Chlorobaculum tepidum TLS: one gene and its partner. The protein of the gene in region 1 interacts with the protein of each later gene in a pairwise test. Links are inferred from orthologs where the notes say so. Each region holds a gene or a part of one and is shown on either strand. Other genes may lie near its edges.

Region 1 (15,344 bases):
TCTCGGCAACGCTCAACACATGACTCAAATCAGCTGACCCATCTTCATCAGGTGGAGTACCGACGGCGATAAACTGGTACAGACCGAAATCGACACCGTCAGTAATGCTGGTGGTGAATTTCAGGCGTCCTTCACGCAGGTTTTCACTAACGATAGTGTCAAGGCCTGGCTCGTAAATCGGAATCTCCCCGTTCAGGAGACGATTGATCTTGTTCTCGTCGATATCGACGCACATAACCTCATTGCCAACCTCGGCAAAACAGGCGCCGGTAACCAGGCCTACATAACCGGAACCAAATATGGTTATCTTCATGCATTCTGTGGTTTAATTGATCAGAAAAAAAACGATAATGCCTTCCGGTTACTACCGAAAGGCGAGGATTCAACCTTGTGAGATAAACCAATGGAAGAGCAGCAAGAGACATGCTTTTCAGACATCTCTTATTCCACGACAATGACCAGGCATCGGGATTTTTTCCAAAACTCTGCCTCGTTCCTGATCAACAGAAGCGAGGATGTTTTGCCGCCAACGAGTTCATAGGAACCTTTTGTATGCGGGGTAATAACATGCAGTCGACTAACTGGCTTGTCAAAATAAATATCTTTTGTTTCGGTAATATCCACCTGCCTGAATGGCCGCAGATCAAAATCATTGGCCAAAACAGGCCGCATACCGAAAAAGCGGGAAAACGGCCCTGGAGGCACCAGAATCCCTTTGGAGACAAGCTGATCGACGGTACCAACAACGTAATAGGCCTTGACCATCTGGTCTTCCTGGTCGCTGATAGCCTCATCCATGACATCGACCGTATTGGTAAGCCGGGCAATCTGCCGGTTTAGCTTCGCAATCTCCCTTTTCATGGCGCCAAGTTCCAGCTCCTTCTTGTCCAGCTCGCCCTTGAGCTGACCGGTCATGCGATCAAGCGCCGCGATGCGGTACTGGGACTCGTGATTCTGCTTTTCAAGCGTCGCGACAAGGTTCTTGCTTGCCGAAAGCGTGGAGTCGATGAAGCGGATATTGGTGTTAATCTCGCGCCCGATCTGCTCGGCGCTCTTTGGCTTGCGCCCCTCCACATCCGATGAAAGCCGAACGACCACGGCCTCTTTCTGGCGAATCCGTCCAAGATTCTTCTGAACCTGAACGAGGATTGACATCATCGACTCGAGATGCTTTTCTTCCTCTTTTTTCCGTTCATCCCGGCTGCAAGAGGTGGATGTAGCGATCACCGCTCCTGCTAGTAAAATAACGGCGATACGCCTGAAGGGCTTTAAAGCCACTCTATCCATTGTTCAACTCCATCTTTGGTACCATACCACTTTGTATGCGGCGCTGGCAAATGTTCGCATTCAAGTATAGTAACATTTTTGGCGCCATCAAGAAAGCAGCTTCTCGCAGGAACAACCCCGTCACCGGCGAGATTTCCATCGTCGGTCACTCCCCGGTAAAACATGTAACACATTTTTTCGATCATACCGCCATCGAGCGAGCCCTTATACTGGTTGCTAACGACCGAAACGACCTGGTACTTCTGAAAAAATTCAGGCCCGAGATGTTTGAAAATAAAATCTGTCTTGATTTTCGCGAAATGCTCATGGGTATGAAATGGAGTGCCAAGCGTGACCAGCCTGCCGACCAGACCATTGACAGCGTAAACATCGCCCTGGAACGGGCGTTCCAGCAGATAGATCATGGCAACCGTTCCGCCACCGCTATGCGCGACGATGGTGACCGGTTCGCCGGGAAACCGTGAAGCCATAGCTCGCACCGTTCGATCCAGAGCTGCCATGACACGGTTGGTCGAGCGCTCGGGCGATGGAGGAAAGCCGAGCCAGTCGAGAAGATTGACCGGAACGATGGCGATTTTCTCTGCCGGTATCCAGGTCGAAAGAGCCTCCCTCATCACCTCATAAAGGGAGTCCCAGAAGAGCACGCCCGGAACGATCACCACCGGATTCTGCCTGACCTCTGCCATATTGGAACAAAGCCTCCTGTGCGGGTTGTGAAGCATGAACAGGTGAATCTACCGTCAATCTGTCTTATGACCAGCCTTTAAGCAGATCAAGCAAGAGACGAACACCGAAGCCGGTTGCTCCCGGCGTCTTCGACCCGCCTTTTGCCCAAAAAGCCGGTCCTGCGATGTCGATATGCGCCCAGTGCTTGTGGCCGTCGATAAACTTCTCGAGAAATTTAGCCGCAGTAATCGTACCCGCGCCGCGTCCGCCGGTATTGTGCACATCGGCAACGTCGGACTTGATGAGCTCGTCGTACTCATCCCAGAGCGGCAACCGCCACACCTTTTCACCGGACGACTGGCCAGCCTCGAAAATACTCTCAGCCAGTTTTTCATCATTGCTGAAAAGTCCGGCCACCGAGTTGCCAAGCGCCACAATGCACGCACCAGTCAGTGTAGCTAAATCAATAATCACATCAGGATTATACTCTTTCTTGGCGTAAAACAGGGCATCAGCAAGAATCAGTCGTCCCTCGGCATCGGTGTTGCCAACCTCGACCGTAATGCCCGACATGGTCGTGATCACATCACCAGGCTTTTGCGCCGAGCCGCCTGGCATGTTGTCGGTAGCGGGAACCAGACCAACCACCCTGAGCGGCAGACCAAGGCTTGCAGCAGCTTCAATTGCGGCAATCACCACAGCGGCTCCGGACATATCCGATTTCATCTCGTCCATCCCCTGGGCCGGCTTCAGAGAAATGCCGCCCGAATCAAAGGTCACGCCTTTACCCACCAGCGCAATGGTCTTTTTGGCCTTGCCTTTCGGCTTGTAGTCGAGAATGACAAAGGTCGGTGGCTGCTCACTTCCCTTGTTGACGGCAAGAAGACCGCCCATGCCAAGCTCGACGATTTTCTTTTTATCAAACACCGTCACCTCGAAGCCTCCTCGCTTACCGGCCTCAATGGCCGCCTCGGCAAGGTCTTCGGCAGAAAGATGGTTGCCCGGCAGGTTGACCAGGTCTCTTGCCCTGTTCTGGCAAGCTCCGATAATCATTCCTTTCCCGGCTCCTTTTTCGATCGCCTCAAGCCTGCTCCCACATCCGGCAAGCACCAGCTCTTCGATGTTTTTCGGCTTGTCTTCCTTCGTCTCCTCCTTGTCGAGCTTGCCGCTCTTGAGGCGATCGAAGCGATAAGCTCCGGACAGGACGCCCTCAACGAGAATGGCTGCCAGCTCTTCCGGCTTCTGTTTCGACTGCTTGGCCCAATCATCGATCGGCGAGCAATCAAGGGCGAGAACGCCAAGATGCAGATCAACCGTCTTTCGAGCGACGGAATCGGCAGCCTTGCGATAATCCTCGGCGGTTTTGCCTTCGCCGACACCGGCAAGAATCACCCTCGAAGCCTCTTTGCCCGAGGCCTGCCGGTAGAGCATCGCAATCTCGCCGGCAGAGGCCTTGAAGTCACCATCAGGGCTCGCAACAACACCCAGACCTGCGAGAACTTTGCCTGCATCTCGCTTCATCTCTTTTTTGCTGAAAAACTGGACGAGAATATCGGCATTAACCAGGCCGCTCTCTTTAGCCGTAACAGTACATTTCATGCTTGCACGTAAATGGGAAATAATTGAAAGAAATTAACTGTCCACCTGTTCGAGGGTGAACTTCCGGACATCCTCAAGAATCACAAGTTGCGCCTTCTCTGCCGACATTCTCAACAGGCAGCCGGCAGCGTTCATGTGACCACCGCCGCCATAGTGTTTGGCCAACTGGTTGACATAAATCTTGCCCCGCGACCTGAAGCTGACCTTACACCGTCCATCCTGCATCTCTACAAGGAGAACGGCAACCTTCACTGTAGGCACGCTCAAAAGATAGCGAATAATAAGATCGGTGTCGAACAGCTTGCTGCCCGTCTGTTCGAGCATTTCCTGAGTGATGAAAAGCCAGGAAATCAGACCGTTCTCAATGATCTTGATATTTGAAAGCGAAAGGCCAAGCAGCTTGAGCGCCTCCGGCGTCAAGGCGTTGTAGATGCGGTCGTACACCAGCTCAGGATCGGCCCCTTTTTCGACCAGCATTCCGGCAAGTCGATAGGTGTAGGGTGTCGTCTTGGGGAACCTGAACGAGCCAGTATCGGTCATGATAGCTGCATAGAGAGCTGAAGCCACTTCGGGAGTAAACAGCTGCTGCCCGGTACGCAGCTCCAGGGCGGTAACAAGATCACAGACAAGCTCACCGGTCGAAGATGCGTAGGTTTCGCACACTGTGATATCGGCAAAATCCTCCGGTTCGAGATGATGATCAATGCAGAGCACTTTGAGTCGGCTCATCTGCCTGGCAAACTCCACATGCGGCCAAAGTCTGCCAATACGGTCGTGCAGATTGGCATCGAGCACAACCAGAAGATCAGCAAGAAAAAACTCCTGCATGGACTCCTCGTCCCGGTCACGAAAAAGGTTAATCTCATGAAGTTCCTTCAGGAACAGATAGTTCGGCGGCACTTCCGTTGGATTGAAAATCGCAACCTCCTTGCCCAGAGCCTTGAGTGCGAGAGCAAGGGCGACCTGGCTGCCAAGCCCGTCGCCATCTGAATTTTCGTGGGTGGTAAAAATAATGTGCGTGGCTTCCAGCATCTCATCGACGACCGGCCTCCACTCTTCAGGGGTCAATGTCCGGCCATATTCGGGTATAATCATCAGCGCTGGAAATAGTTTGCGAAATACTCAACGGAAACGAGCATATAATACAGAAATAATCGGACGGACGGAATCCGATAATTTCAGGACATCAGCAGAACGCGAAAGGATTTGCAATAACTGAACTTAACCCAAAAAAGGGGAATCAGGCCGTCTGCACTTGCAAATCCGGCATATCTTCACAGAATTTCTCCACATTTCTGAGATACCGGGCAAAAGCCTCCCGGCCCTCGCTGGTCACCCGGTAATTGGTCAAAGGCTTGCGGCTCTCGAAACTCTTCATGCACTCCACATACCTGGCCGCTTCAAGTTTTCTCAGGTGAATACTGAGATTTCCATCCGTAGCTCTGATACTGTCGCGAATGTCAACGAACGATGCTTCAGGGACGCTCATCAGATAAGCCAGTGCTGCAAAGCGAATTCTCGCATGAATAACCTTGTCGAGAAGCTGATGATTGTAATCCTTTTTGTCTTTCGATGGTTCCAGAGACATTCTTTCTTTTAAATTATTTCAACGGTTACTAAGGAGACTTGACGTCGTATACAAATAAGAGTACTTTTTTTTTCGATCAAGAGCAAGCGAAGCAACAAAATGGAAAAAAATGAAATATCAGAAGAGAGGCGGACCCAAGAAAAGGAAAAACAGCATGGCCACCGTCTGAACATCAGAAGACTGGGCAGAAAGGAACTTACCGAACTCTTGACCCGTCTCGGAGAGCCAGCTTATCGCGCAAATCAGCTCCATCGATGGCTGTACAGTAATCAGGCCCTCCGTTTTGAGGAAATGAGCACCCTCAGCAAACAACTGCGTCAGAAACTCGCTTCTGAATGGATTATACATCCAGCCTCACTTGTCGGCACCGAACGCGAAACGACGGACGCCAGTTTGGTGACCGGAAATCCAACGGCAAAATTCCTCATCAAGCTGGAGGATAACGAACTGGTCGAAAGTGTTCTCATCCCTTCGGAAGAGCGGATAACTGCCTGCATCTCCTCGCAAATCGGCTGCCCGCTCCGCTGTACCTTCTGCGCAACAGGACACATGGGATTCAGAAGAAACCTCACGGCATCGGAAATAACCGATCAGGTATTTCTGCTTGAAAAAGAAGCGCAGAAGCGCCACTGGCGGGGGCTGACCAATATTGTCTTCATGGGCATGGGCGAACCGTTGCTGAATCTTGACAATGTACTTGAGTCGATCGGAACGCTGACTGAAAAGGATTACCAATTCAGCATCTCCGAAAGAAAGATCACGATTTCAACCGTCGGTTTGCCCGTGGAAATGGACAGAATCGCCCGGTCGGGACTCAAAACCAAACTCGCCATATCGCTGCACAGCGCCGACCAGCTCATACGGGAACGGATGATGCCAATCGCCGCTGACATTACCCTCGACAAACTCGCCAAAGCGATAAACTCTTATAACTCCGTAACCAGCCAACCAGTTACGCTTGTCTACATGCTGCTGGAAGGCATCAACGATTCGCCTGAAGATGCCCGCAAACTGGTTCGTTTCGCAAAGAGAGTGTTGTGCAAAATTAATTTGATTGATTATAATTCTATCGTTACCTTGAAGTTCAAGCCGGGTTGCAGTAGCTCGAAAACCATGTTCATTCAACAGTTACTGGATGCCGGGCTGCTCGTCACCGTCAGAAAAAGTCAGGGTGCAACCATCAACGCAGCATGCGGACAGCTGGCCACCCGGCCTGTGAGGTAATAACGGTTTGAAACCGAGAAGAAATCTTTAACCGGCCCATCTCATGGATTTATCCTCTTTCCTTCCCTTCAGAGACGAAATGGTCAAGGTATATCACTGTCTGACCACCAATGCAACCCATACCTCCGAGAAACCAGTTTTCAGTGAGCTCAAGGTTCGCCGCTACTCCTGTCCGCTGGAAGATGTCTCCAACTTTATCACCAACAAAATAGAGAGCTGGGTTGGCTGGGAACTCAAGAACCAGAAAACGGCGGTCGGTGGCATGAAAACCATCCGCGCAGAGGTTTCCTCTTTCGCCCTGCTCGGTATGAAGATCGACGTCACGTTCGGGCTGGTTGAAGAAACCGACATCAATGGCCGGAAAATCACCACCGTCAACGGCAAAGCCCACACCAGGATCGACTCCAAGGGTGATCTCGGCGAAAGCCGCAGAATGCTCCGGATGATGCTGGCCTCACTCGATTTCGAGTTCAGACCACAGATCGTCCATGAAGATGAATACGTTCACCGCTCCATTGACCCGAAAAACTCGAACGCGGCATTCCAGCAACTTTTCGATGAATCCACGCTCGAACACCGCCCAAGCACACCAAAGGCCAAGTCTATTGAGCTAAAAAAACCGGTTAAAAAACAGATAGAGTTCAAGTCATCCAAGAACAGTGGAGAAACTGTAAAGGCCCCCATCTCATCTCAGGCCATACCAGTCGCCACGAACGGTGCACAGACGACCACTGCCCCGGATTCGGATGTCGAAGAGGTGAAAAAACCGGCCAAACCGAAAATTACCGTCATCTCCCTGAAAAAAAATTCATAAAAAGACTATCGTTTCATGAGAATAATCCTGTTGGGCGCGCCGGGCGCCGGCAAAGGAACACAGGCACAATATATTTCTGAAGCTTTTGGCATACCCCAGATATCGACCGGCGACATGCTGCGTGCCGCTGTCAAGGCAGCCACTCCTCTTGGACTCGCAGCCAAAAAGATCATGGATGAGGGTGGACTCGTCCCGGACGACCTCATCATCAGCCTTGTCAAAGAGCGCATAGCGCAACCAGACTGCGCCAATGGCTGCCTTTTTGACGGCTTCCCGCGCACCCTGGCCCAAGCCGAAGCCCTGAGAGCTGGGGGTATTCGAATCGACCATATCATTGAAATGAACGTCCCTGACGAAGAGATCATCAAACGCATGAGCGGACGCCGCGTCCATCTCGCCTCTGGCCGCACCTACCACGTCACATTCAACCCACCAGCTGTACCGGACAAGGACGACCTCACTGGTGAACCGCTGGTGCAGCGCAACGACGACTGCGAAGAGACCGTTCGCAAGCGACTGAAAGCCTACCACGAGCTGACCGAACCGCTGGTCGGCTACTATCGCAACCTCTCGATGAACGGCTCCGCTGACGCTCCGAAATACTCCAGAATCGCAGGAATCGGCACCGTCGAACAGATCAAAGATGAGATCATCGCCACCCTCAACGGCTAACTGCCGGGTGCATATCGTGAAAAAAAAAGCCAGTTTGAACCACTGGCTTTTTTTCATTATGAATGATGAACTTTGAATGAGCAATCTTTTTCCTGCCCTTGTTGCCGTTTTCTTTCAAACTCCTGATTGCTGATGTATGCGATTGTCTATGTAGAAAGAATCTATCGTGACGAGCCTTTTCGGCTGAGCATGCCGGAGGGGCTCAAAACGACGATTCAGCCGGGCTGCCAGGTGCTGCTGAACCTTGCCCGCCACAAAGCGTCGGCTTACACGGGCTATGTCTGGTCGCTGGAAAAGGCGGGCGAGGGCGACATCGAGGGCGAAGTGCTCGACCTGCTCAACAGCGGTGTTCCGGTGCTGACGCCGGTAATGCTGAAACTCGCTTTGTGGATTGCCGACTACTACGCAGCCCTCCCCATCGACTGCCTCTCCACCACCCTTCCGGCTCCGCTCAGGAGTACGGTCGATGACGTGGTGGAGCTGGCCGGGTTCCAGCTCGAAAGCCCGGAATTACGAGTCAAAAGCACGGGGTTGCGCCGGAGCATCCTGAAAGCGCTGGCGACTGAAAAACGGCTCACCGTGCGCCAGCTCCGCAAACGCCTCGGTCGCAGGGAGCTGTACAGCGCGATCGCGGAACTCGAACGCGCCGGGCTGGTCAACGTCCGCAAGAGCTTCGTGGAAACGAAGCCCCGCACGGTCACCACATGGAAACTGGCGAAGACGCTGCCCGATGAACCGGAAAAACTCATTGCACGTTCGCCAAAGAAACGCGAGGCGTTCGAGCTGCTCGCCTCGCGCCCGGAGCAGCTATTCCGCGCCGGAGAGGGCGGTATTTCACGAACGGTATTCAGCGGACTTGTCACTCTCGGCCTCGCCGAAAAGATCGAAACCGCAGCGCCCTCTGGCGAAAGCCTGCGCTTCGACGAGCCGCAAAAGGAGATTCATTCCCTCAGTCCGCACCAGCAGCAGGCGCTTGACGCCTTGACCAAAGCGCTCTACGAACAGCAATTCCGGACTTTCCTTTTGCACGGCGTAACTGGCAGCGGCAAAACGCTGGTTTACATCGAGTTGCTCCGCCGTGTGCTCGCCGAGGGCAAAACCGCCATTGTTTTGGTGCCGGAAATCTCACTCACACCACAGACCGCCGCCCGGTTCCGCCACTATTTCGGCGACGATATCCAGATCATGCACAGCGCCATGAGCGACCGCGAAAAGTACGATGCCTGGCAGCGGCTGCGACAGGGCAAGGCACGCATCGCGCTCGGCGCTCGCTCGACCATTTTCGCGCCGCTGGAGAATGTCGGTGCGATCATCGTGGACGAGGAGCACGACGCCGCCTACAAGCAGGATCGCACGCCTCGCTACCACGCCCGCGACACGGCAGTGATGCGCGCCATGTTCGAAAACGCACTCTGCGTGCTCGGCTCGGCAACGCCATCGTTCGAGTCCTACCGGAACGCGCTGGAGGGCAAGTACACACTACTCGAACTGCCCGAACGCATCGACAACGCCCGAATGCCCTCCATCGAGCTGGTCTGGATGCCCGGCAGCCAGCGGGTCACACCGTCGATCTCGGGCGCGCTCTACGACGCCATCCGCGAAAGGCTCAAGCGCGACGAGCAGGTGATCCTCCTGCAAAATCGCCGGGGCTTCGCAGGCAGCCTGCTCTGCCTCGACTGCGGCCACACGCCGCAATGCCGCCACTGCAACATTCCGCTGGTCTATCACGCCAGCGATCGGAGCCTGCGCTGCCACTACTGCGGTCACATTGAACCGTTCCGCCAAACGTGCCCTGCGTGCAAATCGGAAAATCTCTTCTACAAAAGCAGTGGCACTGAGCGCATCGAGGAGGAACTTGGAGAGCTGTTTCCCGAAGAGAAGATTCTGCGGATGGACATCGACACCACCTCGACCAAGGACGCCCATGCGTCGATGCTGACTGCTTTCCGCGAAAAGCGCGCCCGCATCCTGCTCGGCACGCAGATGGTGGCCAAGGGCCTCGACTTTCCAGAGGTAACGCTGGTCGGGGTGCTGATGGCGGACATCGGCCTGAACCTGCCGGACTTCAGAGCCGCCGAACGCATCTACTCGCTCCTGATGCAGGTTGCCGGGCGGGCGGGCCGCTCGTCGATGCCCGGCGAGGTGCTGCTTCAGCTCTACAACCGCGACAACGAGCTGTTCCAGCACGTCATCCGGGCTGACTACCGCCACTTTTTCGAGGCGGAGATGGCCACGCGCCGCGAACTCGCCTACCCGCCGTTCACCCGCCTCATCAAGTTCGAGTGTTCGTCGCCATCGGAAGCGGTGGCCGAAAAAGGGGCGGTGGCACTGCGGAAGCATCTGCGACCGCTGGTGCCGGAAGCGTTCGGCACGATCCTCGGCCCCGCCCCGGCGGGCATCAGCAAAATAAAGGGGCGCTACCGCAGCCAGCTCATCATCAAGCTCACCGGCATCAAGCTCTCAGCCGCCCTGCTTCGGCAAGTACAATACGAAACCCTCAGCGCTTTTCGGGGAGAAAATCTTGTCATCACGGTCGATGTCGATCCGCAACATCTTCTGTAATGCGCTTTTTTCGTAAGTTTGCGATACATTCAAATTATAGCGCAAGACGAACAATGCCCCACGGAAAAGCAACCTTGAACCCTTGTTCAGCAAGTCATGACCGATTTCGAGTGGAAAAGCAACTATCTGAAATCACACAAGCTCAAGACACTTGGCGTCATAATCGTGCTGGTGCTCAGGTACCTTTACACCTCGCTCTTCATCTACGGCTTCGTCCACAAAATCATCCACGGCTGGATGTGGAGCGACATTCTCGCCCATCACTTCACGAAACGGCTGCACGAACTGCTTGCCACGGCCTCGACGTCCAGCTCCTTTGAAGCGACCGTCGCCGTGTGGCAGGCCTCATATCTGGAGCACTTCGCCCTGCCGCTGGTGATGCCCATCGCCTGGATTGTCACCATCGGCGAGCTCGCCATCGGCATCGCGCTGCTCTTCGGCGTCACGACCCGCATCAACGCAGCCTTTGGCCTCTTCATGCTGCTCAACTTCGCGGCTGGCGGCTACTACAACCTGACCATCCCGCCGCTGGTCGCCATTTCGATACTGCTCATCGTGCTGCCGACAGGCCACTGGCTCGGCCTCGACCGCAGCCTTAACAGGAAATATCCGGAGTCACCATGGTTCAGATAGCAGGCACACCGGTTCCATTATCGGCAAAAAGCCGCGGACCAAACGCTTTGAGTTCGCTTCTGGCGGCGCTGTTTCTCCTGCTGTCGCAACCGGCCAGCGGCGCGGAAGCAAAGCAGTGCATTGACAATGCCGAACTCGATGCCGCCGACAAGGCATTCAATTCGCTGCACTACGCAAAAGCGGACTCGCTCTACCAATCGATGCTCCAGACAGGCGATCAATCCTCGACGCTCTACTGGAAGCTCGCCCGCCTCAACATAAGTATAGCGGAAGCGATCGACCCGAGCGAACGTAAAAAACGGATACCCTTTTACAACAAAGCGGTCGAATATGCGAGAAAATCAGTTCAGCTCGACGAAAACAACGCCAGCGCCCACACCTGGCTTGCCGCCGCTCTGGCCTTGAAAGCAGACAAAATCGGTGCAAAAGAGAAACTGAACAGAGCTGCTGAAATCAAACGTGAGCTTGACAAAGCACTCGCGCTGAACCCGAACGACGACGTCGCTTGGTCGATGCTTGGTTCGTACAACTTCGAGGCGTCGAAAATTGGCTGGTTCAGCCGCTTCATGGGCAGCACCTTCGTCGGCAAAATGCCCAAAGGCAGCCGCGAGGAGGCGGAAAAGGATTTCAAGAAAGCGATCAGCCTGAACCCGCGAGTCATCCGGCACTACCACGAGCTGGCCCTGCTCTACCTCGAAGAGGACAGAAAACAGGAAGCCCTGAACACCTTGCGGATAGCCGAAACCAGACCGGTGCTCATGAAAAGCGACGTGAGACGACTCAAAGAGATCAAAAAGCTGATCGCCAAGCTATCGAAAGAGATTGAGGAAAAGTAAAAGACAAACTGGCGAAGGTTCAAGCAATTATCAACTCAGACAAAACTGTCTGAGCCAACCAATCAGTCATCTCCCGGCCCAGTTCAACGGTTACCCCTCCCCAGCAGCGCCCTTACGCCGAGGTGGTAGCTCTCGACTCCGAAACCGGCGATCACACCGATGCAGACGGCGGAAATCACCGATTTGTGACGAAACTCCTCCCGCTTGTGCACGTTGGAAAGGTGCACCTCGACCACAGGCATCGTAACGGCGCTGATGGCGTCGCGCAGGGCAATCGAGTAGTGCGTCAGCGCCCCCGCGTTGAGCACGACGCCCGAAAAACCGCCGCGACCTTCGATCTCGAAAAGCTTCTCGATAAGCGCACCCTCGTGCTCCGACTGGAAAAACTCGAAGCTCACCTCCGGAAACGCGACCGCGATCCCCCGGTTGATCTCGTCGAGGGTGAGACTGCCATAAACTTCGGGTTCACGCTTTCCGAGACGTGAAAGATTCGGCCCGTTCATGACCAGAAGGGAGGTTGCGCTCATCATGGTTGCTCCGGCTTTTTGGCTTAGAGGATATACTGGCTCAGATCCCGGTCGGCGACTAGCTTGCCCAGCTTTTCGCGCACCTGGTTGTCGTCGATAACTATGTTCCTGTCGATGGTGCCATCCATGACCATTTCAGGAATCCCAAACATCAGCTCTTCGAGCAGGTTGGTCAGAATGGTGTGCAGGCGACGAGCACCGATATTTTCAACCGTCTCGTTGACTTTCGCCGCCGTCCGTGCAATCTCGCGAATCGCCTCCTCGGTGAACTCGAGATCGATCTGTTCGGTCTTGAGCATGGCGCGGTACTGCTTGATCAGCGCATTGCGCGGCTGGGTCAGGATTAGGAAAAAGTCCTCTTCGGTAAGACTTTTCAGCTCGACCCTGATCGGAAAACGACCCTGAAGTTCAGGTATAAGGTCGGACGGCCTCGCCACATGGAACGCTCCCGAAGCAATAAAGAGCACGTGATCGGTTTTGACGACGCCATACTTGGTGGAGACCGCCGTGCCCTCGACGATGGGCAGCAGGTCGCGCTGCACGCCTTCACGGCTGACATCAGGGCCCTTGCCGCCAGCGCCGGTGGTTGGAGCAGCAATTTTATCGATCTCGTCGATGAACACGATGCCAGAATCCTCAACCTTGCGAAGCGCCTCCTTGACCACAGCATCCATGTCAATGAGCTTCTGCACCTCCTCCTGCTCCAGATACTTGCGGGCTTCGGCGATGGTCATGCGGCGCTTTTTGCGTTTTTTCGGCATACCGCTCATCAGATCTTGCATGATGTTGCCAATCTCCTCCATCTGCCCGAGTGGACCAAATATCTGCATCATGCCCCCCTGACCGTCGCTACTGACCTCCAGCTCTATCTGGCGATCCTCCATTCTGCCGTCGCGCAGGCGCTCACGCATCTTCTGGCGGCTTTTGCGGTTGATTTCACGTTCGAGGTTCTTCTCCACCACCACCTCGGCGTCACCTTCAACAACCACGGCCTCCTCTTCGTCGCCAACGTGTTCCGACTCTTCGAGCCCGCTCACGGGAGGCAGAAGAATGTCGAGCAGACGCTCCTCGACCAGCAGCGCCGCTTTTTCGCGAACCTCCTCCGTTTTTTCGCTGCGCACCATCGCCACCGCCTGCTCGACCAGGTCACGGATCATCGACTCGACATCGCGACCAACGTAGCCAACCTCGGTGAATTTTGAGGCCTCGACCTTAACAAAGGGAGCTTTGGCAAGCTTGGCCAGACGCCGGGCTATTTCGGTCTTGCCAACGCCGGTCGGGCCAATCATGATGATGTTGTTCGGCATGATCTCGTCACGCAGCTCCTCGCTCACATTCTGGCGGCGGAGCCGGTTACGCAGCGCGATGGCTACCGATCTCTTGGCGTCTTTCTGGCCGATGATGTACTTGTCGAGCTGCTCGACGATCTGTGTCGGCGTGAGCTGCTCCTTGTCGATGAGTTTGACCGGAAAATCCTGAGGCTCATCCGGCTGGATCATATCCTGAATATCGTTGTTCATTGAGTGTCGTTGGGAATTTCATGAAAATGGACCTGCTGCGACTTGACGCAGATGCGCTGGGTCACAGAGTTTCGATGACAATATGGTCGTTCGTGTAGATGCAGATGTCAGCGGCAATTTGCAGACTTTCCCTGACGATCTCTTCTGCGGAGAGCGTGGTGTGCTTCATGAGCGAGCGCGCGGCGGCCAATGCGTACATGCTACCGCTGCCAATGGCCACGATGCCGTCTTCAGGCTCGATGACGTCGCCCGTGCCGGAGATGATGAGCGCCTTGTCGGTGCTGACAACGGCCAGCATCGCCTCGAGACGGCGCAGGTACTTGTCGGTACGCCAGTCTTTTGCGAGCTCCACGGCGGCGCGGTCGAGCTTGCCGCTGTAGGCTTCGAGCTTTGATTCAAAACGGTCGAGCAGCGTCAGTGCATCAGCGGTGGCTCCGGCGAATCCGGTAATGAACCGGCCCTGGTAGAGGCTCCGTATCTTGCGGGTAGAGTGCTTCATCACGGTGTTACCAAGCGTCATCTGACCGTCGCTGCCAAGCGCAGCCTTGCCATCCCTGATGATGCCGATAACGGTAGTCGATCGTATCTGCGGTTTTTCGTAGCCCATGGAGTCGTAGTCGAAATAATGATTAACCTATTTTTTTCCTTAATCTTGCAACTGGAATTTGCATTTGTTCACGGTATTTTGCAACCGTGCGGCGGGCGATCTGCACCCCTTTTCCGCTCAGCAATTCCGCCAGCCGGTCGTCGCTGAGCGGCTCGACCGGGTTCTCCCCCTCGATCAGATCGCGAAGCTGCTGCTTGATGATCCTCGACGACAGCTCCTCGCCTTCGTCGGTCGATACCGCACCGCTGAAAAAATATTTCAGTTCGAACACCCCGAAACGGGTCTGAACGTATTTTCCGTTCACCGCTCGGCTGATGGTTGAAATATCGTAGCCCGTCTGCTCGGCGATCGTCTTCATGACAAGCGGCTGAAGATAGCGCGGGCCGTCGATGAAAAACTTCGCCTGCGCCACCAGCAGCGCCTCCATCACCTTCAGCAGCGTCTGCCGCCGGACTTGCAGGGCAGTGACAAATTCATTGGCCCGCTGGAGCTTCTGGCGCATGAACTGCCGATCCTCCTTTGGCACCTTCCGCTTCGCAAGCACCTCCCGATACTCGTCCGACACTCTGACCGACAGACTGCTCCGGTCGTTCAAAACCGCGGTCAACGCGCCATTTTCGTAGATAACAATGAAATCGGGCGAAATGTAGTGCCCTCCCTCATCGAAAAACGCTTCACCCGGATGCGGATCAAGCGACGTGATCACATCGATAGCGGCTTCGAGCTGGCGTTTTTGAAGATTCAGCTTTTTCAGCAGCCGGTCGAAGCGCTTGTTCATGAAGTCGTCGAACGCTTCATTGAGGATCGTT
Region 2 (15,115 bases), 720 kb from region 1 along the record:
ATGGATTTGATTTCCAATTCAGGTGATACCACCGGCAGTTCCGGCTCAGTTTCAGTTTTGATCTGAATCTTTTTTCTGGTTGGCTCTTCTGGTTCAGCTTTAACTATAGGTTCGCTCTCTTGCTCGACGTCCGCCTTAATCTGGATTTTCTTTCTCCGGAGAGGCTCTGGCTCAGACGGCTCTTCACTGGAAACGCTTCCCGGAACTTCGCCAGACAACGCAGATGTAACCGCACTGCGTGATGCTTCGTCGTAATCCATCAGTTTCCGGGCAATATCCGCCTCCGCGCCACTGCCCTCTTCGGCTTTGATCGCGATCTTCTTGCGACGAATCCCGGAACCATTTTCAGTGCTTACGGCTGATGATGCTTCGACTGGAGCAGGTGACGGTGCCTCACGCTCGGGCTCGTCGTAACTCATCAGCTTCCGGGCGATCTCGTTGTCGTCCTCCATTTTGATTGAAAGCTTCTTGCGACGCCCACCCGGTTCCGCGCCTGAATCGCTGTCATCCGGAACGCTGCTGCGGGAAACTGGTGGACGACTCTCGCGGGAAGTGATCGGCTCGTCATTGCCTGCGAATAAATCAGCACCAGTATGATTGTCATCATCTTTGATGCTGATCTTCTTGCGGCGAATCGTCGAACCGTCCTCATCCGGCTCCTCATCGACAAACGGCGATTTCCGCTCCTTCGCAGTGCTACGCTCCTCTCGAGGTGACTCGTTCGCCGGTGGCCTCGAACTCTTTTTTCCACCGCCGCTGCCGAAACCGGTCATCTTGATGATTTTGCTGAGAGAACCAAGCACCCCGTCGTTGGCTACAGCGGTTTTGATTGCGTTCATGACGAAACGCTCGGCCATAGGATTGCCTGCGATATTGGAGAGAAGCTCGTTCAGGGCGTTCAGCACCGTGGCCATGTCTCCAGGCACATGCTGCAAATCTTTCATCACCTGGTCACGCATCTTGAACGGAGCATCGCCAACCATATTCTTGATCTGTTCGGCAATCCGTTTCAGTGATGCGGGATCAGCCGGCAACATCGACTCCAGACCACGCATGGCATCCTGCGACCCCATGGAACGGGGACTCGCCCCGCCAGTGCCCGAAGGCTGGTACGGCGGATAAGGCATTTGCGGTTGCTCATAACCAGCAGACGCACGATACTGTTCGAGCAGATCCTGCCCATAGCCAATACCAGCGTCAGGCGTGGGAGCCTGCGGAGTATCGAGCTGAAGAGCGATCTGTCTCGGCGGGCAGAGCGTCCTTGCTGCCTGAAAAATCCTGTCCGCAGTATCCTGGGGAATTTCCTGACGGTAATTGATACCGAGATAATCCTCGATAATCGATTCGACGAGAGTCTGAAGCCTGACGATTGTATCGGCCTCACGAATCTCGACCATGTCGAAAATCACGTAGATCGGCTCCTTGCCTTCACGACGGATCTTGAGATTCATGGTCGCGAAAGCGCTGTCCTTATTGCGGCTGTTGACCGAAACAGCACCAAGGCTGAACCGGTCAAGAAAGTCTTTCGAAGCTCCTCGCGCCCAGAGGTAGAGGGCCTTGTCGGTATAGATCAGATAATCCTGATACACGATGTTGCCCACCCGTTCCTGATGAGACTCGTAAAACACCCCGTCAAAAAAAGCGATGGGAGTTTCACCCTTGCCTATCAACCGCTTCTGGAAAAACTCGGAGACGTCATCCAGCTCTGTCTGTCCTGAGATATAGAGAGAAATATTAGCCATTTACCGCTTCCGGTCACGTTACCTGTAATACCCGTTCATCATCGATGGAATACCGAACAACTAAAATATGAAAACAAAAATAAATTACGTAACAAAGAGACAGAAAAGCAGGGTATGACGGCCAGCGGCAGCCAGCAGCAGAAAAGGCGGAAAGCGGCAACAAAGGAGGAATTGCGAAGGAAAGCTTGTAAACAAAAAAGCAGTGAAGGCGGAAAACCTGTCACTGCTTCTGAAAACCGGCTGAACGGTTTGCTTATTTGGCAAACTTCGATTCAACTTCTTTGGTAGGAACGGCATAGCCGGATACCTCGGGGGAAGAACCACGAAGGCTGCCACCACCCATGGAACCATAAGCATTACGGTTGATCCTCATGGTGCCTTTGCCCAGCGAGTCAAAAAGCATACCGACGGTTTCCCAGTGACCTTCGACCATAACCTCGAAAATACGGCCTGCGGCGGCTAAAATGTCGGTAAAGACGCCTCCTCCACTCATAACTCCTCCTTTTGGAATTTAATTGACGGAAAAAACAAAAATTAAAATTGAGACTCTAAGACAAAAATAATCGAATAAACGAAAAAACACAAATAAAAGATTTCATGGGCCAACCGCCTCTATGCCTTGGCGATGGCCGCCGGGGAAAACGGCCTTACTTGTTTCCGGTTGTTTTCTGGAATGAGCCAGCAATGTTCTTAACTGCCTCAGACGCCGAAACCCCTACATCACCAACCGCTTTTGCCGCGTTGCTGGTCGCGTTTTCGACATTCCTCACTGCATCGTTGTACAGCTCACCTGCCGAACGGGACACGTCCTTCACGGTAATCGCAACGCGATCAATGGTTTCCCCAACAACTCCGCCCGAACCACCAAGTATATTGGTGATACCAGATGCATCGATCAAAGAACCAACTGTTCCCGTAACCGTTTCTACAACCCTGCCAGCGACCTCAAGCCCGCCAACGATGGCGCTCTGACCGGTCAGGAGCAGGCTTTCCGCAAGAAAGGTCAGCCTGTCGGTAAAATCAAGTTCCTTGAAGTCCTTACGAAGTTTCTGATACGATTCTGACATGGTACTTCTCCTTTTTGCCGACGGCCGGTGCAGCCACCGGTTACTGGTTTTATGGTGAAATTTACATCTACTTAAACCTAATAAAAAAATCAGCCATGCTCAAACAGAACCAAGCCACGCGTTATGCCTTGTTATACTCCCTCGTGCGGTGATGCTGCCCCTGCTTTTCGAGATCAAACGGAATATGGAGCCACTTGTCCTTGAAAACGGCATCGCCGGGTTCCAGACCAGTCAGACTGACCGGCAGAGTGATGATCTTACGCTGGTTACCGATCTGCACAAACAACTCATCACCAGTCACCCACACGTCGATATCGACAGGGTTGGCAAACATAAGCTTGAGCTGAACTTCATACACGTCTCCTTGGCGGACAAACTTGATCGGCGGTTCGTCATACATCATACCGGACGGATCGGTATCGCCGTAGATGTCATGCGCGAAGACCTCCAGCGACTTCACGCCAACGATCTCCTGATCATACATTTTCAGCTTTTTGACTGGCAGCGGAGAGAATCCCTCTTCGATCTCACCGAGATATTTTTGTTGGATACCTTTCCACTTTTCAAGGTAACCGCTGTTCTCTTGCGCGTCGAGAAGTTTGTTGACCAGTACCATATCGACCTTGAAACCATAGAGGTTCAGGTAGGTCAAGGCGCGCATGGTCTCCTTGATTGACATCTTCTCAGCATTCATCACCAATCTGACGGTTGACTTGACGTTGTCAGTCAGAATCTCGCGGATATCTTCGAGCTCGTCGAACACCTGATCAACCGACTCGATGGCGTCTTCCGGAGGAATGTAGTAAGCAATCTTGTCCGACATCTTGGAAAGCGGTTTGCTGAGCGGACGGACAATGTATTTGTTGACGTTTTTGACCGCCTTCATGCCCCACGAAAGAGTATCGGGCAATGAGAGCAGGCGAAGGGTTTCACCGGTCGGCGCCGTATCAAGCACAAGCGCATCGTAGAGACCGGCGGATTTGTAGCGTTTGATGCGGAGCAGAGAAAAAAGCTCCTCCATGCCGGGAAGAATCGTCATTTCATCGGCCATGACGCCGGAGACGCCCTGGGCCATGAAAATACGGGTATAGTACTTCTGTACAGAATGCCAGTTCTGCTTGAGGTCAACATAGGGGTTCACCTCGATGGCGTGAAGGTTTTCCTTGATCTTGGTCGGCTCGGCGCCAAGCTGAATGTTGAACGAATCGGAAAGACTGTGGGCGGGGTCGGTGGAAAGCACGAGGGTGCGGTGACCCATTTCGGAAAGACGAACTGCCGTGGCGGCCGAGACGCTTGTCTTGCCCACACCACCCTTGCCAGTAAAAGTTAATATTCGCATGAACCAGGCATTGGAAGTTTATTGTACAGCCAAGATCGTTAAGATATACTTCTCACATCATTCTGCAAAGGAACATTCACCACATCGCACATGCAGAGCCCTACCGCACTGCGACACAGCAACGTATTCCCGAACTTCGCGAATTATTATATGATTTTTTTTCAATCGCTTATCTTGATTAAGACAAGTGTTGGCCGGGGATACTCATTTGCAAAATCCCGACAGGGACTCTTAATTATTGTCAAATACTTTTCAAAAGCGGGACGGCTGTAGACCAAAATTGCTCCGCTCGTCTGAAAACCGCAATCCGAAACGCTCGCACCCATGCTTCAAACCAGCGCTATTTCCGACGTCAGAACCCGCATTTCAGCCATCCGGCCTGCTGGAGCTGGCGTTTCGATCCTGTCGATGCCGTGCCCCAAAATCGCCGCTGCCGCAAAGCCGGGCAACTTCGTCAATATCAAGATCAACGCCGCCGATCAGCCGCTGCTCAGGCGTCCCTTCTGTATCCATAACGTGCAGGGCGACATCATCGATGTCATGGTCAAGAACGTCGGAAGAGGCACCGCGCTGCTCTGCGAAGCATCCTGCGGAGAGAGCCTCTTGGTGCTCGGCCCACTCGGCAACTCTTTCGGCACCGGCACCGGAGATTTCGATACCGCCCTGCTGGTATCCGGCGGCATTGGCACCGCGCCGATGCTGTTCCTCGAAAAAACACTGGCCGCAGCTGGCATTCCATTCCATCACCTGGTGGGTGGCCGGAGCCGTTCCGATCTCCTGACCACCAGCCTGTCCAACGTCAGCACCGCCACCGACGACGGCTCCGAAGGGTTTCACGGCAATGTCGTCCAGCTGCTCGAAAAATATCTGACTGAACAAACGGACGCCGGACGGGTCAAGGTGTTCGCCTGCGGCCCCAATCCGATGCTCAAGGCGCTCGCCAGCTTCTGCCGTGCTCGCGCCTTTCCGTGCGAGCTGTCGCTCGAGTCGATCATGGGTTGCGGCGTCGGTATCTGCTACGGCTGCATGGTCGAACTCAGCAACGCCGATGGGGAAAAGGAGAGCATTCTGCTTTGCCGAGAAGGGCCCGTCATCGACGGCAACCGATTCACCACCTGACTTGAACAATAACAAATAATCATGTAGCTTGTTGTGGGCGAAACCAACAACAAGAAAATTGCATAAATCCCGCACCATACTATGGCAAGAGGCTTGAACAAAGTAATGCTGATCGGTCACCTTGGTAACGATCCTGAACGCCGCGAAACCGCATCGGGCCAGTCCGTCGTCAATTTCACCCTTGCAACCAGCGAGGGCTTCAAGGACAGCAGTGGCAACCTCCAGGAGCGCACCGAATGGCACCGGATCGTCGCGTGGGGAAAGCTGGCCGACATTTGCAGCCAGTACCTCAAGAAAGGACGTCAGGTTTATATCGAAGGGCGCTTGCAAACGCGCTCATGGGATGACAACAAGACTGGTGACAAGAAATACGCGACGGAAATCGTGTGCACCGATATGCAGATGCTCGGAGCAAAAGATTCCGGCGGCGGCACGAGCGACGCTTCTTATTCGCAGAATCGCCCATCTTACTCGCGTCCGTCGAGGCCGGAACCATCTTCCGGCAATTACGGCGCAAGCCCATCATCTGGCGGAGCACAGGAGTTTGAAAAAGACGACTTGCCTTTCTGACCAGAATTTCCGGCACTGACCCCGCATGGCTGACCTGAAAAAACAGATTGCCTCAGGCAAAATCGCCCCTGTCTATTTTTTTCAGGGTCCGGAAAGCTGGCTCAAGGAGGAGATTGAAACGCAACTGAAGGCGGCCATTTTCCCTTCGGAAAACGAGGCTGCCCTCAACACGCTTGTCCTGTACGGGCCAGACCTCACCCTCGGCCAGATCGTTTCAGCGGCCTCAGAATACCCGATGTTCACCGAAAAGAAGCTGGTCGTCGTCCGCCAGTTCGACAAGCTGAAAAAGGTGACCGACAAAACGGAAAGCCAGCGGCAGGAGAAGTCGCTCCTGAGCTATCTTTCCGATCCGCCGTCATTTACCGTGCTGGTGCTCGATGCAGACGAGATCGAAAAAACGGAGCTTGAAAAAGCCCCGTACAAACATCTCAAAGCGTTTCGCCATGACTTCGGGGCGATCAAAAATGCGGAGATCTTCGCCGCTGAAAGAGCCCGGGAAGCGGGATGGGAGTTCGAGCCGGAAGCCCTGAAAACATTCTCGGGATACATCGAGCCATCATCGAGGCTGATCTGCCAGGAGATCGAGAAGCTCACGCTCTACGCCTCGAACAAACGCCCCGAACGGCGCATCACCCTCGACGACGTCTGCGACTGCGTCGGCATCTCTCGAAAATATAATGTCTTCGAGCTTGAAAAAGCACTGGTCAGCAAGAACCTCCGGCAGTGTAGCGGCATCGCTTTGATGATCATGGAGCAGGAGGGGCAGAAAGAGGGGCTCATGAACATCGTGCGCTACCTGACCACCTTTTTCCTGCGGATATGGAAGCTCCAGACACCGGGCGCACAGCAACTCTCCCTTCAGGAAACAGCAGCGATGCTCGGCATGTACGGACGCCAGGAGTATTTCGCCAAAAACTTCATCGGCTACGCCCGCCAGTTCAGCGCCGCCGAAACCGAAAATGCCATTCTCGCCCTGCGTGACGCCGATGCCGCCCTCAAAGGCATTATTCCCTCGCCCGACGACAGATTCACCCTGCTCAAACTGATGCAGCAACTCTTCAATTGAGGAAAACAGCAGCGGCTTGAGTGAACAGCTGTTCTCTACAGCCACCCCTGCTGCCGGTACCACACCAACGTTTCGGGAACCCCCGTTTCCAGTGGAATGCTCGCGGTAAACCCGAGTTCCCGCTCCGCTTTTTCCGGGCTGCATACCCAGAAATCCTGCACCAGTTCATTGGCTTTGTCCTTGTTGATCAGAGCTGGGCAGCCGGTCAACTTAGCAACGCCGCCGAGCACCGCGCCCAAACCGAACACCAGCGGCTTCGGCAGGTTGAGGCGAAGCAGTCGCCTGAAACCGAGCACCGGACGGGCCGCCGCGATCACCTCGTCCCAGGCGTAGCCGCGAGGCGAGGTGATAAAATAGTCCTGACCGGCGGCGTTTTCCGAGTCAAGTGCGAGCAAAATTCCGCGGATCAGCTCATCGACATGGATCATGCTGAAACGCTGGCGTCGCCCGGGACCCGCCGAGAGCAGATATCCGTTCTTCATCATGGTGAAAACTTCGAGAATATCGCGATCGCCAGGACCGTACACGGCAGGTGGCCGAACAATGGTGAGCGGAACGCTTCCGGCGTGTCGCCGCGCAACCGCTTCGCCGAGCAGCTTGCTGCGCCCGTAAGCGCTCACCGGGCGAGGCCGGTCAGATTCCATGACGCCCGGAGACGGTGACGATGCCGGGCCCATGGCGGCAAGCGACGAAACCAGCAAAAAACGGCCAAGCCCCGGATTGTGGCGTTTCACCGCTTCGAGCAGATTTTCAACCGGCCTCACGTTTCCCTCGGCAAATCCTGCTTCATCGACCGCTTTGGTCACGCCGGCAAGGTGGATGATCGATGCCACGCCAGAAACCGCTCTCCCGAGGGCTTCCGGATCGCCGTAAGCGGCGCAAACCTCTTCAACGCCTTCGCGATATCCCGCCGACAATGTGCTGCGGCTTTCAGGCCTGAGCAGTACCCGCACCCGCCGGCCCTGCCCAACGAGGGCATCGACCATTCTCGAGCCGATAAAACCGGTCGAACCGGTAACCAGAATCACTCCGTCCATAAACATTATCCTCTTTTATCCAGAAATTACCGTCCTTTACTGCCCGTGCACACCAACAGACAACGCCCTGACGAGCGGACAAAAAACACAGCCCTGTTTATCAAAAAAATGAAAATTTTAATACATTTCTGTTTCATAGCAGAATCCGCAATACTGCTCAAGCCTTGCTAACACGATTTGCGGAAGAGCTCCATCATCAATTTCAAGTGCCTGGCAAAAACGTGGAAGTAAAACCGCAAACTGTGGAAAAAACGAAAGATATATTCAAAAAGTGTGTGGATTTCACCCTTGCCGACGAAGTCAAAGCACTGGGAGTATATCCTTTTTTTCGCCCTATAGATGACTCCGAAGGGCCGGTCGTCTCTTTCGAGGGCCGGAAGCTCGTGATGGCCGGCTCGAACAACTACCTTGGCCTGACCAACGATCCGAACGTCAAGCAGGCCTCGATCGACGCCATCAAGAAATACGGCACGAGCTGTTCCGGCTCGCGCTACATGACCGGAACCGTCAGGCTTCATATCGAACTTGAAGAGCAGCTTGCCGACTTTTTCGAAAAAGAGTGCTGCCTGCTGTTCAGCACCGGCTACCAGACCGGCCAGGGCATCATTCCAACCCTCGTACAACGAGGAGAGTATGTTGTTGCTGACCGCGACAATCACGCGAGCCTCGTCGCCGCGTCGATCATGGCGATTGGCGGCGGCGCAAATCAGGTGCGCTACCGGCACAACGATATGGCCGACCTGGAGCGCGTGCTTCAGAACATTCCCGAAAGCGCAGGCAAGCTGATCGTTTCGGACGGCGTGTTTTCGGTCTCGGGCGAAATCGTCGATCTTCCGGCGCTGGTGGCGCTGGCCAAAAAGTACAATGCCCGCATCGTCATTGACGACGCGCACGCCGTCGGCGTCATCGGCAAGGGCGGACGCGGCACCCCCTCGGAGTTCGGGCTGGTGAACGAGGTCGATCTCATCATGGGCACCTTCTCCAAAACCTTTGGCTCGCTCGGAGGCTACGTCGTCGGTGAGCGCTCGGTCATCAACTACATCAAGCACACCGCCTCGTCACTCATCTTCAGCGCCTCTCCGACTCCCGCCAGCGTTGCGGCGGTGCTGGCGACTCTCAAGATCATCCGCGAGCAGCCGCAACTGACCGAACGCCTGATCGCCAACACCGACTACGTTCGCCAGGGATTGCTGAAAGCCGGATTCACGCTTATGCCGTCTCGTACGGCGATCGTAACCGTGCTGATCGCCGATCAGATGAAAACGCTCTATTTCTGGAAAAAGCTTTTCGATGCCGGAGTCTATGTCAATGCCTTCATCCGGCCTGGCGTCATGCCTGGCCACGAAGCGCTCCGCACCAGCTTCATGGCCACCCACGAAAAAGAGCACCTCGACAAGGTCATTACCGAATTCTGCTCCATAGGACGCGAACTTGGCGTGATATAAAGCGTTGCGTCAAATCATGCCATTGATTACCATCAAAGCCCTGCGAAACCCGCAGGGCTTTTTTTTCTGCGAACAGACCATCAGCAAAACGACATACTTTGGAGTTTGCGTTAATTCACCATAAATTTACAACGTTCTGCACGTCCCACAACATGATGCGATGATGCGTACGACCAGATATACCGATACCCTTCCTCCCGCGCCGATGAGCAACAGCGGATCGCAACAATCAACCACTGTCCGCTGGAAAGCTATGTCCTACAACGCTCAGACAACACAAACAACCCAATACTCACATTATGAAAAAGCAGCAGGCAAAGGGTTCTGGCATGAAAAGGCTCGCGCTTTCGGCGACCTTTCTTGCAACAACGCTGGCTCCAGTGACAACCTGGGGTGCGGATGGCGTCATCCGGGGACGCGTCACGGACAAGGCAGACGGTGAAGGCGTCGTCGGCGCCGCAGTATCGATCGCCGGCACCAACATCGCAACCGCCACAGACATCAACGGCAACTTCGTGCTCCGGAACGTTCCTGCCTCGAAACAGCAGAAAGTCATCGTGACCAGCATCGGTTACGCGCCAACGACGCAGGTCATCAACCTCGGCGATGGCCAGACCGCCACGCTGAATATCGCTCTCGGCCAGACCACCATCATGGCCTCGGAAGTGGTTGTCGGCGCCGCGCTGTACAAGCAGGACAGGCTTGACGTGCCGGTTACCGCTAACATTGTCACCAAAGAGCAGATCAGGGAAGAACCAAATCCGACACTCGATGAAGTGGTGCAAGACGTGCCCGGCGTCGTGGTCAGTCGCGCTGGCGGAACCTCGTCATCGAACTTGCAGATTCGCGGATCGAATACCTACAATGGCGGCGGTATTGGCACCAGGGTGAACGCTTTCTACGACGGCTTCCCGATCAACAGCCCGGACAGCGGCGAAATCGTCTGGCAATCGGTCAACATGAATGCTGCCGACAAGGTCGAGGTGCTCAAGGGCGCAGCCGCAACGCTCTACGGTTCCGGAGCCATGGGCGGCGTAGTGAACATCACGGGCCATTTGCCAGACAAATTTGAAGTCAAGGCGGGAAGCGGCATCGGCTTTTACGACAAAACGCCATCGAGCGATGAGAGCGAATATCGCAAAGGCTTCACCCCGGTATTCTGGAACACCTATGCCGGTTTCGGAAACAAGTCCGGCAAATGGACATACGACTTCCTTTACTCGCACAGCGATGACGACGGCTACCGCCAAAACGCCTGGAATTACATGAACGACGTCAAGTTCAAAGCACGGTACGACATCGATTCAAGGCAATACTTGCAGCTCACTTCGTTCTACAACTCGACGGTCGGCGGCTATGCGTACCAGTGGCCTTACAATGCGACAATATCGACATCCACATTCACCCCAATTCTCGATCAATCGTATGATGTATTTGTAAATGCCAGATTGTTTCCCACCCACACGGCGGCATTCTCGTACGCTCAAACCATGTATCCTACTAGCCCTTTTCTATGGGATATACTTGCAAATGCCTGGTCAACGTATACAAAATACGACGTCTATACCGATGACTTGATCAGCCGGAAAAACGCTCTGGTAGGCATCAATTATGTCAACCTGCTCAGCGACAAGCTGTCACTCGACACTCGTCTGTATTACACCTACAATGCCTCGCGAATCGAGTACAACCGCACTGATGCTGATCAGACATACGCAACCGGCAGAATCAGAACTATCGGCGAGTTCAATGAAACGGATGACAGCCGCTATGGCGCAGGGATAAAACTCGATTGGCGTGCCAGCGATAACCATCGCCTTCTGTTTGGTGTGGACGGCAATATCGTTGACACAAGAACAACTCAGGTTGCTGTGGAATATCCGGTAAAAAACGAGTTCAACAACATCCAGGAAAAGAATTTTGCTGTCTTCCTGCAAGACGAGTGGAAAATCACTGACAAGCTGACTTCACTGATGTCGTTGCGCTATGACTGGAGCGGTGTCAACAAAGATGAAGTAGAGATAACCCCGGGAGTCTGGATACCCATTAACAAAAAAAGCGTTGATGCCTTAAGCCCAAGGGTCGCCTTAAACTACAGAGCAACCGACGACATGGCACTTCGCGCATCTTGGGGCCGTAGTTTCCGTGCCCCGTCTTTATATGAGCGGTTCGTGCATGATGCGGGATTCCTGACCGTTGTACCAAATCCAGACCTTGACAAGGAAACCATGACAGCATGGGAGGCTGGCATTTTCAAGCAGTTCAGCGATAAAGTCTCACTCGACATCGCCGGGTTTATCAACAACTATGATAACCTTATCGAGTCGCGGCCTACCGCTGCTCCATTAACCTACATGTATGGCAACATAACCAAAGCTCGCATCTGGGGTATTGAGACAAACCTGAACTACAGACCAAACACAGACTGGAACCTGAGCGTGGGCTATACCTACATGAATGCAAAAAACCGTTCGTTCGATGCATCAACGGCCACCGCTACAGAACTGAACAACCCCGATCCGGAATGGCTGCCCTATCGGCCTGAGCACACGGCTTCGGCCAGCGTGACCTGGAAAGCAACCAAAAAACTGACTCTGAATGTCAACGGGCGTTACGTCGGCAAGTACAAGGCTGTCACCTTGTACACCAATCCTGATGGCAAGTGGTATCCCGGCGATTTCGTGGTGTTCAACGCTGGCTTGAAGTACCAGTTCAACAAGAACGTCACAGCCACACTGGCCTGCAACAACATCAACAACACACAGTACAGTGAGGCTGAGTGGTTCCGCGCTCCGAACCGCAGCTTCATCGCCGGTATCGATCTGACGTACTGATCGATCAAAACATCGTCTCGCCGCCAGCTCGGCACAAAAACGGAAGGGCTGTCACTGTGGCAGCCCTTCCGTTTTGTCTTCTCGTAACCATTAACATCACCAGCCGATAAAGCCGACCTGAAAGAAGCCCGCCAGGTATCGATTTCCTTTATTTTTCAACCCGATCACATTGTTGCCATTCCGGATCACCCCAGAGATCATGACTGCTTTCACTGCCTTCCATGCTCGCCACAAGCGACCGGCACCGCCAGATTCTTGATCCTTAACTCTTTTCATTTAACAACTATCCGGGAACGATCCGCAACTACTTCTCATTATCAGGAATACTGCTGGATCAACCGGCGAACAGCATCGCGCCAACCTGCCGATTCGCCTGTCGAGCCCGGCAAAAAGCCTCGTACATGTTTTTAGCCTGTTATATCAAAGCGGGATTTATTACATTACGTGGCCTGAAAAACCTCAATCAAAGCACATCTCAGTTATTTATGGGCGACAAAATCCGAATTGCCGCGGTGGTCGGAATGGAACAGTGCAACCAGCGCGTATGGAGAGAAGTGAAAGATTTGATCGGCCAGAACGCCGAGCTGACTCAGTGGACCGATCAGGATCTCGAACACCAGAACCCGGAGGCCGGTAAGGCGATCCGCGAAGCCGACTGCATCTTCACCACCCTGATACAGTTCAAGAATCAGGCAGACTGGCTTCGGGAGCAGATCGATCAGTCGAAGGTCAGGACGATCTTCGCCTACGAGTCGATGCCCGAAGTGATGCAGATGACCAAAGTCGGCAACTACGTCGTTTCCGAAGACGGTAGCGGGATGCCCGACATCGTCAAGAAAGTCGCCAAAATGCTCGTCAAAGGCCGCGATGAGGACGCCCTCTACGGCTATATGAAGCTTCTGAAGATCATGCGCACCATGCTGCCGCTGATCCCGAAGAAGGCTAAGGATTTCAAAAACTGGATGCAGGTTTACACCTACTGGATGCATCCGACCGCCGAAAATCTCGCCTCGATGTTCAATTACATCATGGCGGAGTATTTCGACGTAAACGTGAAGGCAGACAAGGTTCAGGAGGTACCGACCATGGGATTTTACCATCCCGATGCGCCGGAATACATGAAAGACCTGAACCACTACGAAAAGTGGCTGCATAAAAAGAGTCGCGACGCCAAATCCCGCAACAATATCGCAATGCTCTTCTTCCGCAAACACCTCTTGCAGGAGAAAGAGTATATCGACAACACCATCCGCGCCATCGAGGCCAAGGGACTGAATCCCCTACCGGTGTTCGTGATGGGCGTCGAGGGCCACGTGGCCGCGCGCGAGTGGTTCACCCACACCAAGATTGACATGCTCATCAACATGATGGGCTTCGGCTTCGTCGGTGGACCTGCCGGCGCAACCACGCCGGGCGCTTCGGCTGCCGCGCGCGAGGAGATTCTCGGCAAGCTCAACGCGCCGTACGTCGTCTCCCAGCCGCTCTTCATCCAGGACATCAACTCGTGGAAAACGCAGGGCGTCGTGCCGTTGCAGTCGGCCATGACCTACGCCCTTCCGGAGATGGACGGCGCAGTCTGCCCCGTCGTTCTCGGCGCGATCAAGGATGGCCGCCTGCACACCGTGCCTGACCGCCTCGACCGTCTTTCCACGCTTGCAAAAAAATTCTCTGAACTGCGCCACACCGCAAACCGCGACAAGAAGGTCGCTTTCGTGGTCTACGACTATCCGCCCGGCATGGGCCGCAAAGCCAGCGCTGCACTGCTCGACGTGCCAAAGAGCATCTACAAGATGTTGCAGCGCCTCCAGAACGAGGGCTACAACGTCGGCGAACTGCCGGAGTCCCCGGAAGCGCTGCTCGCCATGCTCGACCGCGCCACCGATTACGAAATCCAGGCGCACGAGCCGGACTGCTTCGCCATCGACCGCGCGACCTTCAACGCCATCACCACCGAGCGCGAGCGCGAACGCATCGAGGCTCGCTGGGGCGGCTTCCCCGGCGAAATCGCCCCGGTCGGCGTGGACAAGATGTTCCTCGGCGGGCTCACGCTCGGCAACGTCTTCATCGGCGTCCAGCCGCGCCTCGGCATCCAGGGCGACCCGATGCGCCTGCTCTTCGACAAGGAGAACACGCCGCACCACCAATACATCGCCTTCTACCGCTGGATCAGCCGCGAGTTCGGCGCGCACGCCCTTGTGCACGTCGGTATGCACGGCACGGTCGAGTGGATGCCCGGCCTTCAGCTCGGCGTCACCGGCGACTGCTGGCCCGACGCACTGCTCGGCGAGGTGCCGCACTTCTACATCTATCCGGTCAACAACCCGAGCGAGGCCAACATCGCTAAGCGCCGCGGTTACGCGACCATGATTTCGCACAACATTCCACCGCTCTCCCGCGCCGGTCTGTACAAGGAGCTTCCGGCCTTCAAGGAGATGCTCAACGACTACCGCGAGCGCGGCCTTGAAAAAATCGTCGATGTCGAAACCGAGATGGCCATCATCGAAAAGGCTGAAAACCTCAATCTGGCCGACGACTGCCCAAGGCTTGAAGGCGAACCGTTCAGCGACTACATCAGCCGCCTGTACATCTACCTGCTCGAACTCGAAACCAAGCTCATCTCCAACACGCTGCATGTGTTCGGGGAAACGCCGGAACTCGCGACCCAGGTCACCACGATCTCCGAGTACCTCAAGGTTCGCGGCAACGAGCGCTCACTGCCTTCGGTTATCATGCAGGCGATCGGTGAAAGCGAAACCTGGGGCGACTATGCCGCACTGGCCACCAAAGCCCGCAAAGGCGATCCAAAGGCGCTCAAGGTGAGAGAAAAAGTTGACGACATCACCCGTAACTTTATCGAACAGACCATCTTCGGTAATGCGAATGCCAGTAACGTCTT

Evidence for each region.
Region 2: the proteins of priA (region 1) and AYT24_RS08800 interact in binary tests that used the Escherichia coli proteins (3 or more experiments, as listed by UniProt). The link is inferred for Chlorobaculum tepidum TLS from one-to-one orthologs.

What each region holds. Positions count from the first base shown.
Region 1 is NC_002932.3:1,107,253-1,122,596, forward strand. Bases 7,676-10,697 are described here. They hold priA (replication restart helicase PriA), read left to right. Parts: upstream 7,676-7,982; coding sequence 7,983-10,412; downstream 10,413-10,697. Other genes in these bases: adk (adenylate kinase), read left to right, coding at 7,676-7,850; AYT24_RS05385 (DoxX family protein), read left to right, coding at 10,509-10,697. Also shown: AYT24_RS05335 (UDP-glucose dehydrogenase family protein), read right to left, coding at 1-313; AYT24_RS05340 (biogenesis of lysosome-related organelles complex 1 subunit 2), read right to left, coding at 442-1,158; AYT24_RS05345 (esterase/lipase family protein), read right to left, coding at 1,269-1,973; AYT24_RS05350 (leucyl aminopeptidase), read right to left, coding at 2,038-3,552; AYT24_RS05355 (DHH family phosphoesterase), read right to left, coding at 3,586-4,647; AYT24_RS05360 (winged helix-turn-helix domain-containing protein), read right to left, coding at 4,793-5,140; 23S rRNA (adenine(2503)-C(2))-methyltransferase RlmN, read left to right, coding at 5,240-6,364; AYT24_RS05370 (hypothetical protein), read left to right, coding at 6,408-7,178; more of adk, read left to right, coding at 7,194-7,675; more of AYT24_RS05385, read left to right, coding at 10,698-11,045; AYT24_RS05390 (tetratricopeptide repeat protein), read left to right, coding at 11,033-11,881; aroQ (type II 3-dehydroquinate dehydratase), read right to left, coding at 11,965-12,411; ATP-dependent protease ATPase subunit HslU, read right to left, coding at 12,432-13,907; ATP-dependent protease subunit HslV, read right to left, coding at 13,990-14,535; rpoN (RNA polymerase factor sigma-54), read right to left, coding at 14,558-15,344.
Region 2 is NC_002932.3:1,833,644-1,848,758, forward strand. The notes cover bases 4,300-7,092. They hold AYT24_RS08800 (single-stranded DNA-binding protein), read left to right. Parts: upstream 4,300-5,348; coding sequence 5,349-5,837; downstream 5,838-7,092. Other genes in these bases: AYT24_RS08795 (dihydroorotate dehydrogenase electron transfer subunit), read left to right, coding at 4,473-5,267; holA (DNA polymerase III subunit delta), read left to right, coding at 5,863-6,903; AYT24_RS08810 (NAD-dependent epimerase/dehydratase family protein), read right to left, coding at 6,939-7,092. In the rest of the region: AYT24_RS08775 (hypothetical protein), read right to left, coding at 1-1,742; AYT24_RS08780 (bacteriochlorophyll c-binding family protein), read right to left, coding at 1,996-2,235; AYT24_RS08785 (chlorosome protein C), read right to left, coding at 2,390-2,809; AYT24_RS08790 (TRC40/GET3/ArsA family transport-energizing ATPase), read right to left, coding at 2,931-4,148; more of AYT24_RS08810, read right to left, coding at 7,093-7,940; AYT24_RS08815 (aminotransferase class I/II-fold pyridoxal phosphate-dependent enzyme), read left to right, coding at 8,183-9,385; AYT24_RS08820 (TonB-dependent receptor), read left to right, coding at 9,685-12,219; AYT24_RS08825 (hypothetical protein), read right to left, coding at 12,316-12,495; bchH (magnesium chelatase subunit H), read left to right, coding at 12,705-15,115. UniProt on the Escherichia coli protein: Plays an important role in DNA replication, recombination and repair. Binds to ssDNA and to an array of partner proteins to recruit them to their sites of action during DNA metabolism. Acts as a sliding platform that migrates on DNA via reptation.